DNA from 4 places in the Citrobacter meridianamericanus genome. Region 3 is predicted to be linked to each of the others. Evidence: predicted binding sites of a transcription regulator. Region 3 holds the regulator's gene; each other region holds the start of a gene.
The links. The regulator PurR, encoded in region 3, represses purine synthesis genes. The targets are predictions, from matches to a motif close to CANGCAAACGTTTGCNTG.
Positions count from the first base shown of each region.

Region 1: glyA (serine hydroxymethyltransferase) is a predicted target of PurR. The motif match lies at 1,303-1,320, and genes of this name have one in related genera.
Region 2: pyrD (quinone-dependent dihydroorotate dehydrogenase) is a predicted target of PurR. The motif match lies at 1,476-1,493, and genes of this name have one in related genera.
Region 4: upp (uracil phosphoribosyltransferase) is a predicted target of PurR. The motif match lies at 1,662-1,679, and genes of this name have one in related genera.

Region 1 is NZ_CP101036.1:1,470,768-1,474,245, forward strand. It holds gene hmpA (NO-inducible flavohemoprotein) at 1-1,110, opposite strand, end outside; gene glyA (serine hydroxymethyltransferase) at 1,437-2,690, shown strand; gene hcaD (phenylpropionate dioxygenase ferredoxin reductase subunit) at 2,758-3,478, opposite strand, start outside.
Region 2 is NZ_CP101036.1:3,424,211-3,427,688, forward strand. It holds gene zapC (cell division protein ZapC) at 1-215, opposite strand, end outside; gene pyrD (quinone-dependent dihydroorotate dehydrogenase) at 381-1,391, opposite strand; gene ssuE (NADPH-dependent FMN reductase) at 1,634-2,209, shown strand; gene NMD08_RS16920 (sulfonate ABC transporter substrate-binding protein) at 2,202-3,176, shown strand; gene ssuD (FMNH2-dependent alkanesulfonate monooxygenase) at 3,173-3,478, shown strand, end outside.
Region 3 is NZ_CP101036.1:2,956,394-2,959,871, forward strand. It holds gene NMD08_RS14495 (MFS transporter) at 1-464, opposite strand, end outside; gene cydH (cytochrome bd-I accessory subunit CydH) at 640-729, opposite strand; gene purR (HTH-type transcriptional repressor PurR) at 1,027-2,052, shown strand; gene punR (DNA-binding transcriptional activator PunR) at 2,049-2,981, opposite strand; gene punC (purine nucleoside transporter PunC) at 3,095-3,478, shown strand, end outside.
Region 4 is NZ_CP101036.1:1,564,006-1,567,483, reverse strand. It holds gene uraA (uracil permease) at 1-836, opposite strand, end outside; gene upp (uracil phosphoribosyltransferase) at 933-1,559, opposite strand; gene NMD08_RS07390 (6-phospho-beta-glucosidase) at 1,743-3,173, opposite strand.

The sequences.
Region 1 (3,478 bases), 1.5 Mb from region 3:
AAACTGCATAAAGCCAACCGGACCGCACAGATAAAACTGCATCGCCGGGTCGCTGATTGCGCCTTCCAGTTTATTCAGATCCATCAGACCTATACTATCAAACGCACCTTTCGCGCGATCAGCTTCGGTTGGCTCGCGATACCAGGTGTGTGCGCTAAAGCGCGGCAGCGTTTTGCCGAGTTCATTCACTTCATCGGCGAAGGCATGGACATCACCGTTTTCAGCCGCATGGAACCAGTTAACCTGCGCCGCATGGTTTGCTTTCACCAGCGTATCCAGCATCGCCAGCATTGGGGTCTGACCTACGCCTGCGGAAATCAGAGACACAGGGGTATTAGTCGCGACATCCATAAAGAAATCGCCCGCAGGTGCGGCTAAGTGAACAACGTCGCCAACATTCGCATGATTGTGCAGCCAGGTGGAAACCTGACCACCGTCTTCACGCTTAACGGCAATCCGATAGCCTTTGCCATCAGGTTTACGGGTCAGTGAGTACTGACGAATTTCCTGATGCGGGAAACCTTCCGGCTTCAGCCAGACGCCCAGGTATTGCCCCGGATGATATTCAGCTACTGCGCCACCGTCGACAGGCTCAAACTCAAAGCTGGTGATAAGCGCGCTTCGCGGCGTTTTTGCCACGATACGGAAAGGTCGAGTACCTTCCCAGCCGCCATTTTTATTGGCATTTTCGCTATAGATTTGCGCTTCACGGTTGATGAAAACGTTCGCCAGTACACCATACGCTTTACCCCACGCATCCAGGACTTCCTGGCCTGGGCTGAACATTTCGTCCAGCGTTGCCAGCAAATGACCACCCACGATGTTGTACTGCTCTGGTTTAATCTGGAAGCTGGTATGCTTCTGCGCGATTTTCTCAACCGCTGGCAACAGCGCCGCCAGGTTTTCGATATTGCTGGCATACGCGGCAATCGCGTTAAACAGCGCTTCGCGCTGATCGCCATTACGCTGGTTACTCATGTTGAAAATTTCTTTCAGCTCTGGGTTATGCGTAAACATGCGATCGTAGAAATGGGCGGTCAGCTTCGGACCTGTTTCAACCAGCAGGGGAATGGTGGCTTTAACTGTAGCGATGGTTTGTGCGTCAAGCATACGGTCTTCCTTTATCTGAGACTTTAATGATGTATGTCAAATACATCTTATAAAAAATACCCCTGCATTGTAAATGGTTCTTTGTAACTTTGCGTTGTAAAGGTTACATCGTGAAAAATCTGCATCACAAACCTGAAAAGAAATCCGTTGAAATTCAGCAGACCTTTGTTCTCCAAAGCCTTGCGTACCGTGAAGGTAATCGTTTGCGTAAAATCCTTTGTCAAGACCTGTTATCGAAGAATGTTTCGGTTATACTGTTCGCCGTTGTCCTACGGACCGCCTTTTAAGGCCGAAAATTTTATTGTTAGCTGAGTCAGGAGATGCGGATGTTAAAGCGTGAAATGAACATTGCCGATTATGATGCCGAACTGTGGCAGGCTATGGAGCAGGAAAAAGTACGTCAGGAAGAGCACATCGAACTGATCGCCTCCGAAAACTATACCAGCCCGCGTGTTATGCAGGCGCAGGGTTCTCAGCTGACCAATAAATACGCTGAAGGTTATCCGGGCAAGCGCTACTACGGCGGTTGTGAGTACGTTGATATCGTTGAACAACTGGCTATCGATCGTGCAAAAGAGCTGTTTGGCGCTGACTACGCTAACGTGCAGCCGCACTCCGGTTCTCAGGCTAACTTCGCTGTTTACACCGCTCTGCTGCAACCGGGCGATACTGTTCTGGGTATGAACCTGGCACAAGGCGGCCACCTGACTCACGGCTCCCCGGTTAACTTCTCCGGCAAATTGTACAACATCATTCCTTACGGTATTGATGATTCCGGCAAAATTGACTACGAAGATATGGCGAAGCAGGCCAAAGAACACAAACCGAAGATGATCATCGGTGGTTTCTCTGCTTACTCTGGCGTGGTTGACTGGGCCAAAATGCGTGAAATCGCTGACAGCATCGGCGCATACCTGTTCGTTGACATGGCGCACGTTGCGGGTCTGATTGCCGCAGGCGTTTACCCGAACCCGGTTCCACACGCACACGTTGTCACCACCACCACTCACAAAACTCTGGCGGGTCCGCGCGGCGGCCTGATCCTGGCGAAAGGCGGTGACGAAGAGCTGTACAAAAAACTGAACTCTGCGGTGTTCCCAAGTGCGCAGGGTGGCCCGCTGATGCACGTGATCGCGGCGAAAGCCGTGGCGCTGAAAGAAGCAATGGAGCCTGAGTTCAAGGTTTACCAGCAGCAGGTTGCTAAAAACGCCAAAGCGATGGTGGAAGTGTTCCTGAACCGTGGTTACAAAGTGGTTTCTGGCGGTACTGAAAACCACCTGTTCCTGCTGGACCTGGTTGATAAAAACCTGACCGGTAAAGAAGCTGACGCTGCGCTGGGCCGTGCCAACATCACCGTCAACAAAAACAGCGTGCCGAACGATCCGAAGAGCCCGTTTGTGACTTCCGGTATCCGTATCGGTTCTCCGGCAATCACTCGCCGCGGCTTCAAAGAAGCGGAAGCGAAAGAACTGGCTGGCTGGATGTGTGACGTGCTGGACAATATCAATGACGAAGCCGTAATTGAGCGCGTCAAAGGTAAAGTTCTGGACATCTGCGCACGCTTCCCGGTTTACGCGTAAGCGTCAATAGTTAGCTGTGAAAAAGGCCGCGAATGCGGCCTTTTTTATGTTCGATATCAGGCAGCAGTTATAACGATTTCAGCGCCACGCCTTCATCACACAACGCTTCCTCGCTCAAGGCTCGCTCTGACTGAATAAGCTTACGCAGTACACGCACTTCGCGCCCGTTGTTGAGCGCGACTGCGCCAATTATCGCTCCATCGCGCAACTGGAGCCAGATTGCTTTCCCCCTTTCAGGGTTGCCACGACATAGCCATGTTTGCCCCTGCATTTCGCCAATAAACTGCAAATTATCGCGATATTGGTCGGTCCAGAACCAGCCCGGTGTCTTGTGGGGCAACGGCTGGTTGAGCATTGCGGCGGCTGCAATCTGTGCCTGATTATTGGCATTTTCCCAGCTTTCCACACGAACTAACGAACCATCGGGCAAGCGCATTATCGCCACATCACCGGCGGCGAAAATGTCCGGATCGGAGGTGGTGCAGGCGCTATCAACGATAATGCCGTTAGCCGTTTCCAGACCGGCGTCGCGGGCCAGCGCATCATTCGCCACGATACCGATGCCGTAAACCACGGCATCGGCCAGCAGCGTCTCGCCGTTTTGCAGCGTCAGCGAGAGAAACTCCCCCGCTTCGGCGTGTTCAATGGTGCTGTTGAGTAACACCCGCACGCCCGCCTGCTGGTGGCGGGCAAGCAGGTAGTCGCGCACCGGAGCAGGGGCGTTGCGGCCCATTACCGACGACGCCATCTCGACCACTGTCACCCTGCAGCCGCGTTGTGTGGCACTC
Region 2 (3,478 bases), 470 kb from region 3:
TCTTTGGCTAAATCCAGATAGCGACATTTTTCTTCAAAGGAAAAATAAAGCGCGGCGTCATCAACACAAAAACCCGACGGTGAAAATGCATCGGGAGTGAGCATTTTACGAGCAAAACGCGAACGGAATAACATGCCATTGGCTAAATCGAGCATCATACGATCGTGCTCTTCATCATAATACCAGCGCCAGTTATCGTCGGGTTTAATTCGCATCAGTTTCTCTCCTTTCCTTAATCATCGCCATTACGACAGTATCCTTTTGCCGCTTCGCTTATTGCCTTAATAATAAAAGCTCAGAATGTTTAAATAAGCAACAGTAAAGGAATATAAAACAACCAGGGCCAGAAATAAAGCCCTGGATTGTGATTAAGGTAGCATTCAGATATTGGTGACGATTTCTTTTATCAGCGGCGGACCTTTAAAAATAAAGCCCGAATAAATCTGCACCAGTGAAGCACCGGCAGCTATTTTCTCACGTGCGGCGATGACCGAGTCGATACCACCAACTCCGATAATCGGCAGTTGACCTTTTAATTCCTGAGACAACTGGCGAATAATTTCTGTACTTTTTAATTGCAATGGTCGCCCGCTAAGACCACCCATTTGATCGCAATTTTTCATTCCCTGAACGAGAGAGCGATCGAGCGTGGTGTTAGTCGCAATTACGCCATCAATATTATGCCGAACTAAACTGTCAGCAACCTGGATCAGTTCTTCCACAGAAAGATCCGGCGCGATCTTTACCGCCACTGGAACATATTTATGGTGGATCGCTTGCAGATCATTTTGCTTATTTTTAATTGCCGTCAGGAGATCGTCCAGCGCCTCACCGTATTGCAGCGTACGTAATCCCGGTGTATTCGGTGAAGAGATATTAATCGCGATATAACCCGCATAAGCATAGACTTTTTCCATACAAATCAGATAGTCATCTTTGCCATTCTCTACCGGGGTATCTTTATTCTTGCCAATATTAATCCCCAGAATACCGTCAAAATGCGATTTTTTAACGTTCTCAACCAGGTTATCAACACCCAGGTTATTAAACCCCATGCGGTTGATCAAACCTTCTGCATCAACCAGACGGAACAGACGCGGTTTATCGTTACCCGGCTGAGGACGCGGCGTTACGGTGCCAATCTCAATGGAACCGAATCCCATCGCGCCGAGCGCATCAATACACTCCCCGTCTTTATCCAGTCCGGCAGCAAGCCCGAGCGGATTTTTAAACGTCAGCCCCATACAGGTAACCGGTTTTGCAGGTACCTTCTGGCGGACAAGCGCTTCAAGCGGCGTGCCGGTAATGCGACGTAATTGCTGGAATGTCAATTCATGAGCGCGCTCTGGATCGAGCTGAAAAAGGGCTTTACGAACGAAGGGGTAGTACATGAACTCTCCTGGATTCCCGGTGTGCAAACCGGGGGCGTATTATGTGCGATCGTGAGCAAAAAGGGAATTGACCTGCGGCAATAAATAGCAATCGTTTTCCTGTCTCACTCATTTTATCCATTTTTCAACTTTTCTATCCCGCATAAATCATTTCGATAAACAGAGCCTCTCTGCCAGACTGCAATAATTGTTATCAATGTTAAACAAAGGCAAACAATTAGTTATAAGTGGAGATTAAAATTATGCGCGTCATTACTCTGGCGGGAAGCCCACGCTTTCCCTCTCGCTCCAGCGCGTTACTGGAATATGCCCGAGAAAAACTCAATGGTCAGGATGTCGAAGTCTTTCACTGGAACCTGCACAACTTTGCCCCGGAAGACCTCATCTGTGCCCGTTTTGATAGTCCGACGCTGAAGACATTCAGCGAACAATTGCAGGATGCTGACGGGCTGATTGTCGCCACGCCGATCTACAAAGCCGCTTACTCTGGCGTACTGAAAACGCTGCTCGATCTGCTTCCCGAGCGGGCGCTGGAAGGAAAAGTGGTGTTGCCGCTGGCGACCGGCGGCAGCGTGGCGCATTTACTGGCCGTCGATTACGCGCTGAAACCGGTACTAAGTACGTTAAAAGCCCAGGAGATCCTGCACGGCGTATTTGCCGATGATTCACAGGTCATCGATTATCTGCATAAACCGCAGTTTACGCCCAACCTGCAGCAGCGCCTGGACAGTGCGCTCGACACCTTCTGGCTGGCATTGCATCGTCGCGATATCCAACGCCCCCAACTGAACACACTGCGGGGTACTGCCCATGCTTAATTTGCTCAAGCGCCAGAGGTCATGGCTCGCACTGGCCGGGTTGCTGTCACTGTCAACGCTGGCGTATGCCGCAGAGTCTGCGCCCGATGCCCTGCGTATCGGCTATCAGAAAGGAAGCGTCAGTATGGTGCTGGCAAAAAGCCATCAATTGTTGGAAAAGCGCTATCCACAGACCAAAATCTCGTGGGTTGAGTTCCCAGCCGGGCCGCAAATGCTGGAAGCCTTGAATATCGGCAGTATCGATCTCGGCAGTACGGGTGACATTCCACCAATATTCGCCCAGGCTGCCGGAGCCGATCTGGTGTACGTGGGCGTTGAGCCCCCCAAACCGAAAGCTGAAGTGATTCTGGTGCCAAAAGATAGCCCGATTCAGAACGTCGCGCAGCTTAAAGGACATAAAGTCGCATTCCAGAAAGGGTCAAGCGCCCACAATTTACTGCTCCGAGCGCTGCAACAGGCCGGGCTGAAATTTACCGATATTCAACCGACTTATCTGACCCCCGCCGATGCGCGAGCGGCCTTCCAGCAAGGAAACGTTGAGGCATGGGCTATCTGGGATCCCTACTATTCCGCCGCGTTACTGCAAGGTGATGTGCGCGTGCTCAAAGACGGCTCAGATCTGAAGCAGACCGGTTCGTTTTATCTCGCCGCTCGTCCTTATGCCGAGAAAAATGGCGCTTTTGTTCTTGACGTACTGAATACCTTTAGCCAGGCCGATGCGTTAACCCTCAGCCAGCGCCAGCAAAGCATCACCCTGCTGGCTAAAACCATGGGTCTGCCCGAACCGGTGATTGCGTCCTATCTGGATCACCGCCCGCCAACCACCATTACACCCATCAGCGACTCTGTTGCCGCATTGCAGCAACAAACCGCCAATCTGTTTTATGACAACCGTCTGGTGCCGAAAAAAATCGATATCCGCCAGCGTATCTGGCAACCCACTCAGCAGGCAGGAGAAAAATTATGAGTCTGAACATGTTCTGGTTTTTACCCACCCACGGTGACGGTCATTATCTTGCAACGGAAGAGGGTTCGCGCCCGGTCGATCATGGTTATCTGCAACAAATTGCGCAAACGGCCGATCGTCTGGGATTTACCGGTGTGCTGATCCCCACCGGACGCTCCTGCGAAGATGCCTGGCTGGTGGCCGCCTCGATGATCCCGGTTACTCAGCGATTAAAATTTCTGGTCGCGCTGCGTCCAAGCGTCACCTCACCGACGGTTGCCGCGCGTCAGGCAGCAACGCTCGACAGGCTTTCTAATGGTCGG
Region 3 (3,478 bases):
CTTTCACCAAGCCAGGTCGCCGCCGGAACGCCGCCAATATTGGCAATGGTTAACCCCATAAACATGGTTGCCACGGCACTGGCCTGTTTATGTTTGGGCACCACACTTGCAGCAACCACAGAGCCAAGGCCGAAAAATGCCCCGTGATTAAGACTGGTCAAAATGCGTGATAACATCAGCGTGGAGTAATCCGGTGAAATCGCCGAGAGGACATTACCCAACGTGAAAATCGCCATCAGGAAAATCAACGCATTACGTCGCGCACGATGAGACAATAATAATGTCATCAGCGGAGCCCCCACCATCACGCCAACCGCATACGCGCTGATTAACATGCCGGCGGCCGGAATCGAAACATCCACTCCTTTGGCTATGACGGGCAATAATCCCATTGGCGAAAATTCGGTGGTGCCAATGCCAAACGCTCCGATCGCCAGCGCCAGTAAAGGATAATTGAGTTTCATATTGCGACTCCGTAACGTCGAGCCGTGGCGCGACATAAAATAAGAGTCAAAAGCATGACATTGATCGCAAAATTAATAAAGTTAACAAAATTGCAAAAGACTTTTGCTTATTCGCAAACAATAGAAGAGATAGACGAGCGGAAAGAGTGAGGGAGAGCTAACTCCCTCGAGGAAATTAATGCAGCGCTGCGGTCAGGCCACCCGCGACGATCAAACCCAGAACAATAATGGTAGTCACTAACGAAAATTTCAGATCGGTGCTCATCAAGTTTTCTCCTTTTTATTCCCACACAAAAAGTGATATTGCGCATTTTTACACACTTGAAAGCAAAAATCTCTCACGATTTATATTGATAACTGCTTTTAACTCTTCCCCTTTTCGTTAAGATCAGACAAAATTCCACGCTTACTTGATTAGCGTACCGGCCATTGACCCCTTCCTGACGTTCCGTGTCGTTTTCCCGGCGTGCCGCAACCCTTACGTTGCGCTAAGGGTGTGTGAAGGCAAACGTTTACCTGGAGTTTTCTCAGGAGCTTAGGATATGGTCTGGAGTGAGATGTAATGGCAACAATTAAAGATGTAGCGAAGCGAGCAAACGTTTCCACTACAACCGTATCACACGTGATTAACAAGACGCGCTTTGTCGCGGAAGAAACGCGTAATGCTGTCTGGGCGGCAATCAAAGAGCTGCACTATTCTCCGAGCGCAGTTGCGCGCAGCCTGAAGGTGAATCACACCAAGTCTATTGGCTTGCTGGCCACCAGCAGTGAAGCGGCCTATTTCGCTGAAATTATCGAAGCCGTTGAGAAAAACTGTTTCCAGAAAGGCTATACCCTGATTCTGGGTAACGCATGGAACAGCCTTGAAAAACAGCAGGCTTATCTGTCGATGATGGCGCAAAAGCGCGTTGATGGTCTGCTGGTGATGTGCTCTGAGTATCCGGAGTCGCTGCTTTCGATGCTCGAAGAATACCGCCATATCCCGATGGTCGTCATGGACTGGGGCGAGGCCAAAGCCGACTTTACCGATACCGTCATTGATAATGCCTTCGAAGGTGGTTACATGGCGGGTCGGTATCTGGTCGAACGCGGTCATCGTGAGATTGGCGTGATCCCAGGCCCAATGGAACGTAACACCGGAGCCGGGCGTCTGGCTGGCTTTATGAAAGCGATGGAAGAAGCGCTGATAAAAGTACCGGACAACTGGATTGTCCAGGGGGATTTTGAGCCTGAATCCGGCTATCGCGCCATGCAGCAAATTCTGTCACAGCCGCATCGTCCGACCGCCGTCTTCTGTGGTGGCGATATCATGGCGATGGGTGCGCTGTGCGCCGCTGATGAGATGGGACTGCGGGTACCGCAGGATATCTCGCTTATCGGCTACGACAACGTGCGCAACGCCCGTTTCTTCACGCCGGCTCTGACGACCATTCACCAGCCTAAAGATTCGCTCGGTGAAACGGCCTTCAATATGCTGTTAGACCGTATCGTGAATAAACGTGAAGAGTCGCAATCTATCGAGGTGCATCCGCGTCTGGTAGAGCGTCGCTCCGTTGCCGACGGCCCGTTCCGCGATTACCGTCGTTAAGACCGTTGTGCGGGAGCCTCATCTGGCTCCCGCAGCCACTCTTTGTTCAGCGTTTCGCTATCCCCTAAATAGTCCAACAGCCAGCTCAATGCAGGTGACGTATCGTTCTGTTGCCATGTCAGACAGCATGCGGCATCAGGAAATGGATTTTCCAGCTGTAGCGCGACCCACTTGCCGCTATCGATCCACGGTTTGGCAAAATGCGTCGGTACCATGCCAACACACAACCCTGCGGATAAGCAGGTAGCGGAAGATTCCCAGTCAGGCACCACGACACGTTTTTGGTTATCCAGCAGCCAGGTAATGCGTTTTGGCAGCGTACGGGAAGTATCTTCACGCACCAGCGACGGCCAGTTGCGCAACGTGTCGTCGCTAAGCGGCCCAGGCATTGACGCCAACGGATGATGGCTGGCCACCACGCAACTCCAGCTCAGCATTCCCATGTCGCGAAAGGTATAGCGTCCCCCCACCGGAATCGCCTGCGTGGCGCCAATTGCCAGCTCAACGCGGCCATCGGACAGCGCATCCCAGACGCCGTTAAACACTTCCTGGAAAACCAACAGTTCCACATCATCAAAATGACGATAGAAATCCACGATCATCTGTCGGGTGCGATCCGGGCGAACAATGTTATCTACCGCAATCGCCAGCTGTCCGCGCCAGCCGTTGGCAATTTGCTGACATTGCTGGCGGGTGATCTGCATTTTTTTGATAACAGAGCGGCCTTCTTTGAGGAACCACGCACCGGCAGGCGTCAACTCCACATCCCGATGACGTCGCTCAAAAAGCGGCACCGCCAGCCACTCTTCCAGCTGACGTACGGTGTAGCTTACCGCCGAGGGTACACGGTGCAACTCCTGCGCGGCCGAACTAAAGCTGCCATTACGCGCAACCGCATCAACCACTTCAAGTGAATATTCCGACCACATATTCTGCCTGCAAAAAATTTGAAATCAGTAAGCAAATATTAGCGTTTCACAGCAAGAATTACACTCACTACACTCAGCGGCATTGTTCTACTGCTAAAAAAAGAGAAATGATGATGCAACCTGGGAAAGGGTTTTTAGTCTGGCTGGCGGGTCTTAGCGTGCTCGGCTTTCTGGCAACGGATATGTATCTGCCCGCCTTCGCCGCAATTCAGTCCGATCTGCAAACGCCTGCATCAGCCGTCAGCGCCAGCCTTAGCTTGTTCTTAGCCGGTTTTGCCGTGGCACAGCTTCTGTGGGGGCCACTTTCCGACCACTACGGCCGCAAACCTATTTTGTTGCTGGGTTTATCTATCTTTGCTCTGGGTAGTCTGGGCATGCTGTGGGTTGAAAACGCCACAGGCCTGCTGGCGCTGCGTTTTGTTCAAGCCGTTGGTGTCTGTGCGGCATCGGTAATCTGGCAGGCGCTGGTCACTGATTATTATCCGTCACAAAAAGTA
Region 4 (3,478 bases), 1.4 Mb from region 3:
AAGCCGGAGATCACCGTCGACAAGCCGTTAGCAAACATAGAACGATGCAAGCCTGGATCGCGAATCAAATCTTTTTTTACGATATTCGCCGTTACCACCAGGTGCCCGACGTGTTCAGCAATAACCACCAGCGCCGCAGGCAGAATGGTCAGAATAGCGACCCATTCAAAGCGCGGTGTGTAAAACGTTGGCAGAGCAAACCAGTGAGCCTGCGCTATCGGCGTGGTGTCCACGACGCCCATCACGAAGGAGAGCGCGTAACCGGCCAGCACCCCAATCAAAATCGGGATAATCGCCATAAAGCCACGGAACAGTACGGAACCAAATACCGTCACCGCCAGCGTCACCATTGAGATGATGATGGTTGTTGAGTCTGGCGCTTGTCCTTCAGCAGGCAGTAATCCCGCCATGCCCGCAGCGACCCCTGCCAGCTCCAGACCGATGACGGCAACGATTGCGCCCATAGCCGCAGGCGGGAACATTACATCCAGCCAGCCAGTACCGGCTTTCTTAACAATGAATGAAACCAGGCAGAAAAGGATGCCACACATAATGAAACCGCCCAGCGCCACTTCATACCCTAGCGGCAGCAGCAGCAGAACCGGGGAAATAAACGCGAAACTGGAACCGAGGTAAGCCGGAATTTTACCTTTACAAATAAAGAGATACAGTAACGTACCAATGCCGTTAAACAGCAGAACGGTAGCAGGGTTGATATGAAACAGGACTGGCACCAGTACCGTTGCGCCAAACATGGCGAACAGGTGCTGCAAACTAAGCGGGATTGTCTGTAAAAGCGGCGGTCTTTCACTCACCCCGATAGCACGGCGCGTCATAGTGTTTTCCTCTGAGTGTTGTTTGTTATTAGCGATTGGGTTGTTTTATTCAAAAAAAAGCCGACTCTTAAAGTCGGCTTCTTTTTATTTATTCATTTACTTGGTACCAAAAATCTTATCGCCGGCATCGCCGAGCCCAGGAATAATGTATCCGTGCTCGTTCAGTCCCTGATCGATGGAGGCGGTGTACAGCTCGACATCCGGGTGCGCTTTTTCCAGCGCCGCGATACCTTCCGGCGCGGCAACCAGTACCAGTACTTTAATGCTGCTGCAGCCTGCTTTTTTCAGCAGGTCGATGGTAGCGATAACCGAACCGCCGGTTGCCAGCATCGGGTCAACGATCAGCGCCATACGCTCATCAATGTTAGAAACCAGCTTCTGGAAGTATGGAACCGGCTCCAGCGTCTCTTCATTGCGGTACATACCTACCACGCTGATACGCGCGCTTGGAACGTTTTCCAGTACGCCTTCCATCATGCCCAGGCCCGCACGCAGAATTGGCACAACGGTGATTTTTTTACCTTTGATTTGGTCAACTTCAACCGGACCATTCCAGCCTTCAATGGTCACCTTTTCGGTTTCCAGACCAGCGGTTGCTTCATAAGTCAGCAGGCTGCCAACTTCCGAGGCGAGTTCACGAAAGCGTTTAGTGCTGATGTCGTTTTCACGCATCAGTCCCAGCTTGTGTTTGACGAGTGGGTGTTTGACTTCCACGATCTTCATACTCTTCTCCTTTCCTCAGACGAGTGGCAACCACAAAAAAAATCGCCGGATTATACCGCTTTTCGTCTCTGGCGCAACACTGCATACGCTTGATATGGATCAACCAAAATCGTTTGCGTCCGGATGATGAGTATAAAACAAGCCCCGCTTTGAGGTCGGGGCTTATTGTCAACACTATGAATTTTAAATATTTTCAGCGTTGCTCTGGATGACGTTTCGATACCAGGAAAAAGATTTCTTCGGCGAGCGTGCTAATGTCCCACTCCCGTCATTATTTTTATCAACATAGATAAAACCGTAGCGTTTTTTCATCTCCCCCGTCCCGGCCGAGACTAAATCAATACAGCCCCACGGGGTATAGCCCATCAGATCCACGCCATCTTCCACCACCGCTTTTTTCATTTCGCGGATATGCGCGGCCATATAGTCAATACGATAGGAATCATCCACCGAGCCGTCGGCCTGCTGCACGTCAATCGCACCAAAGCCGTTTTCTACAATAAACAGCGGCAGTTGATAGTGATCCCAGAACCAGTTCAGGGAATAGCGCAAACCGACCGGATCAATCTGCCAGCCCCAGTCCGACTTCTGCACGTACGGGTTAGAAACCAGGCTTTTCGACTCATCGTAATCCAGCTGTGGATTATCTGCCGTAGCCTGCGTCGCGAAAGACATATAATAACTAAAGCCAATGTAATCAACGCAGCCTTCAGTCAGTACCTGGCGATCTTCCTCGGTGATATCAAGTAAAAAGCCACGGCGTTCGAAATAGTTCATCAGATGCTGCGGATACTTGCCGCGCACGTGTACGTCAGTGAACCAGTAGCGGCGGTGCATGGCGTTCATCGCCATCATCATGTCATTCGGCGCACAGGTCAGCGGATAAATTGGGCACATCGCAATCATGCAACCAATTTGCAGCGCCGGATTTATCTCACGTGCGGCCTTTACTGCCAGCGCGCTCGCTACCAGCTCATAGTGCGCCGCCTGGTACATGACCGGTTCGCGATCTTCACCGGGCAGGTATTTCAGACCAGAGTTAGTAAAGGGCGCGAAGTCTTCGTGATAATTTGCCTGATTGTTAATCTCATTAAACGTCATCCAGTACTTCACTTTGTGCTGGTAACGAGTGAAAACCACCCGGGCAAAACGGACAAAAAAGTCGATCAGCTTACGGTTGCGCCAGCCGCCATATTCCGTCACCAGATAGTAGGGCATCTCGAAGTGCGACAACGTAATCACCGGCTCAATGCCATATTTCAGACATTCGTCGAACAGATCATCATAGAACTGCAGGCCAGCTTCGTTGGGTTGCGCTTCGTCGCCTAAGGGAAAAATCCGCGTCCAGGCAATAGAAGTACGAAAACATTTAAACCCCATTTCGGCAAACAGCTTTATGTCGTCTTTATAGCGATGATAAAAATCGATGGCATCGTGGTTAGGGTAATTTTTACCGGCAATGACACCGTCAGTAATTTCACGCGCCACACCATGCGCCCCCGCCGTCATGACATCGGCAACGCTAATTCCTTTACCGCCCTCCTGCCAGCCACCTTCCAGTTGATGAGCAGCGACAGCGCCACCCCACATGAAATCTGCTTTAAATCCTGACATCCCCTTCCCCTATCGTGATGAGTCTGCGCAAAACGCTCTATACCCGTCATACTTCAAGCTGCATGTGCGTTGGCTTTTCTCGCTCACTCCAGTTACGTACTTATGTACGCTCCTGGAGATTCGCTGCGTCGCCGCCTTCCTGCAACTCGAATTATTTAGGGTATAAATGAGGTTCGTAACAGAAAACAGAAACCGGTTTCAGTACGATACTGTGCATTCGGCTGGCAGGTTTCAAGCACAAGACTGTACCCGGTTTCATTTTCGTGGCGCAGTTCAAACAAATAGATAAATGATTGTAAAATGCT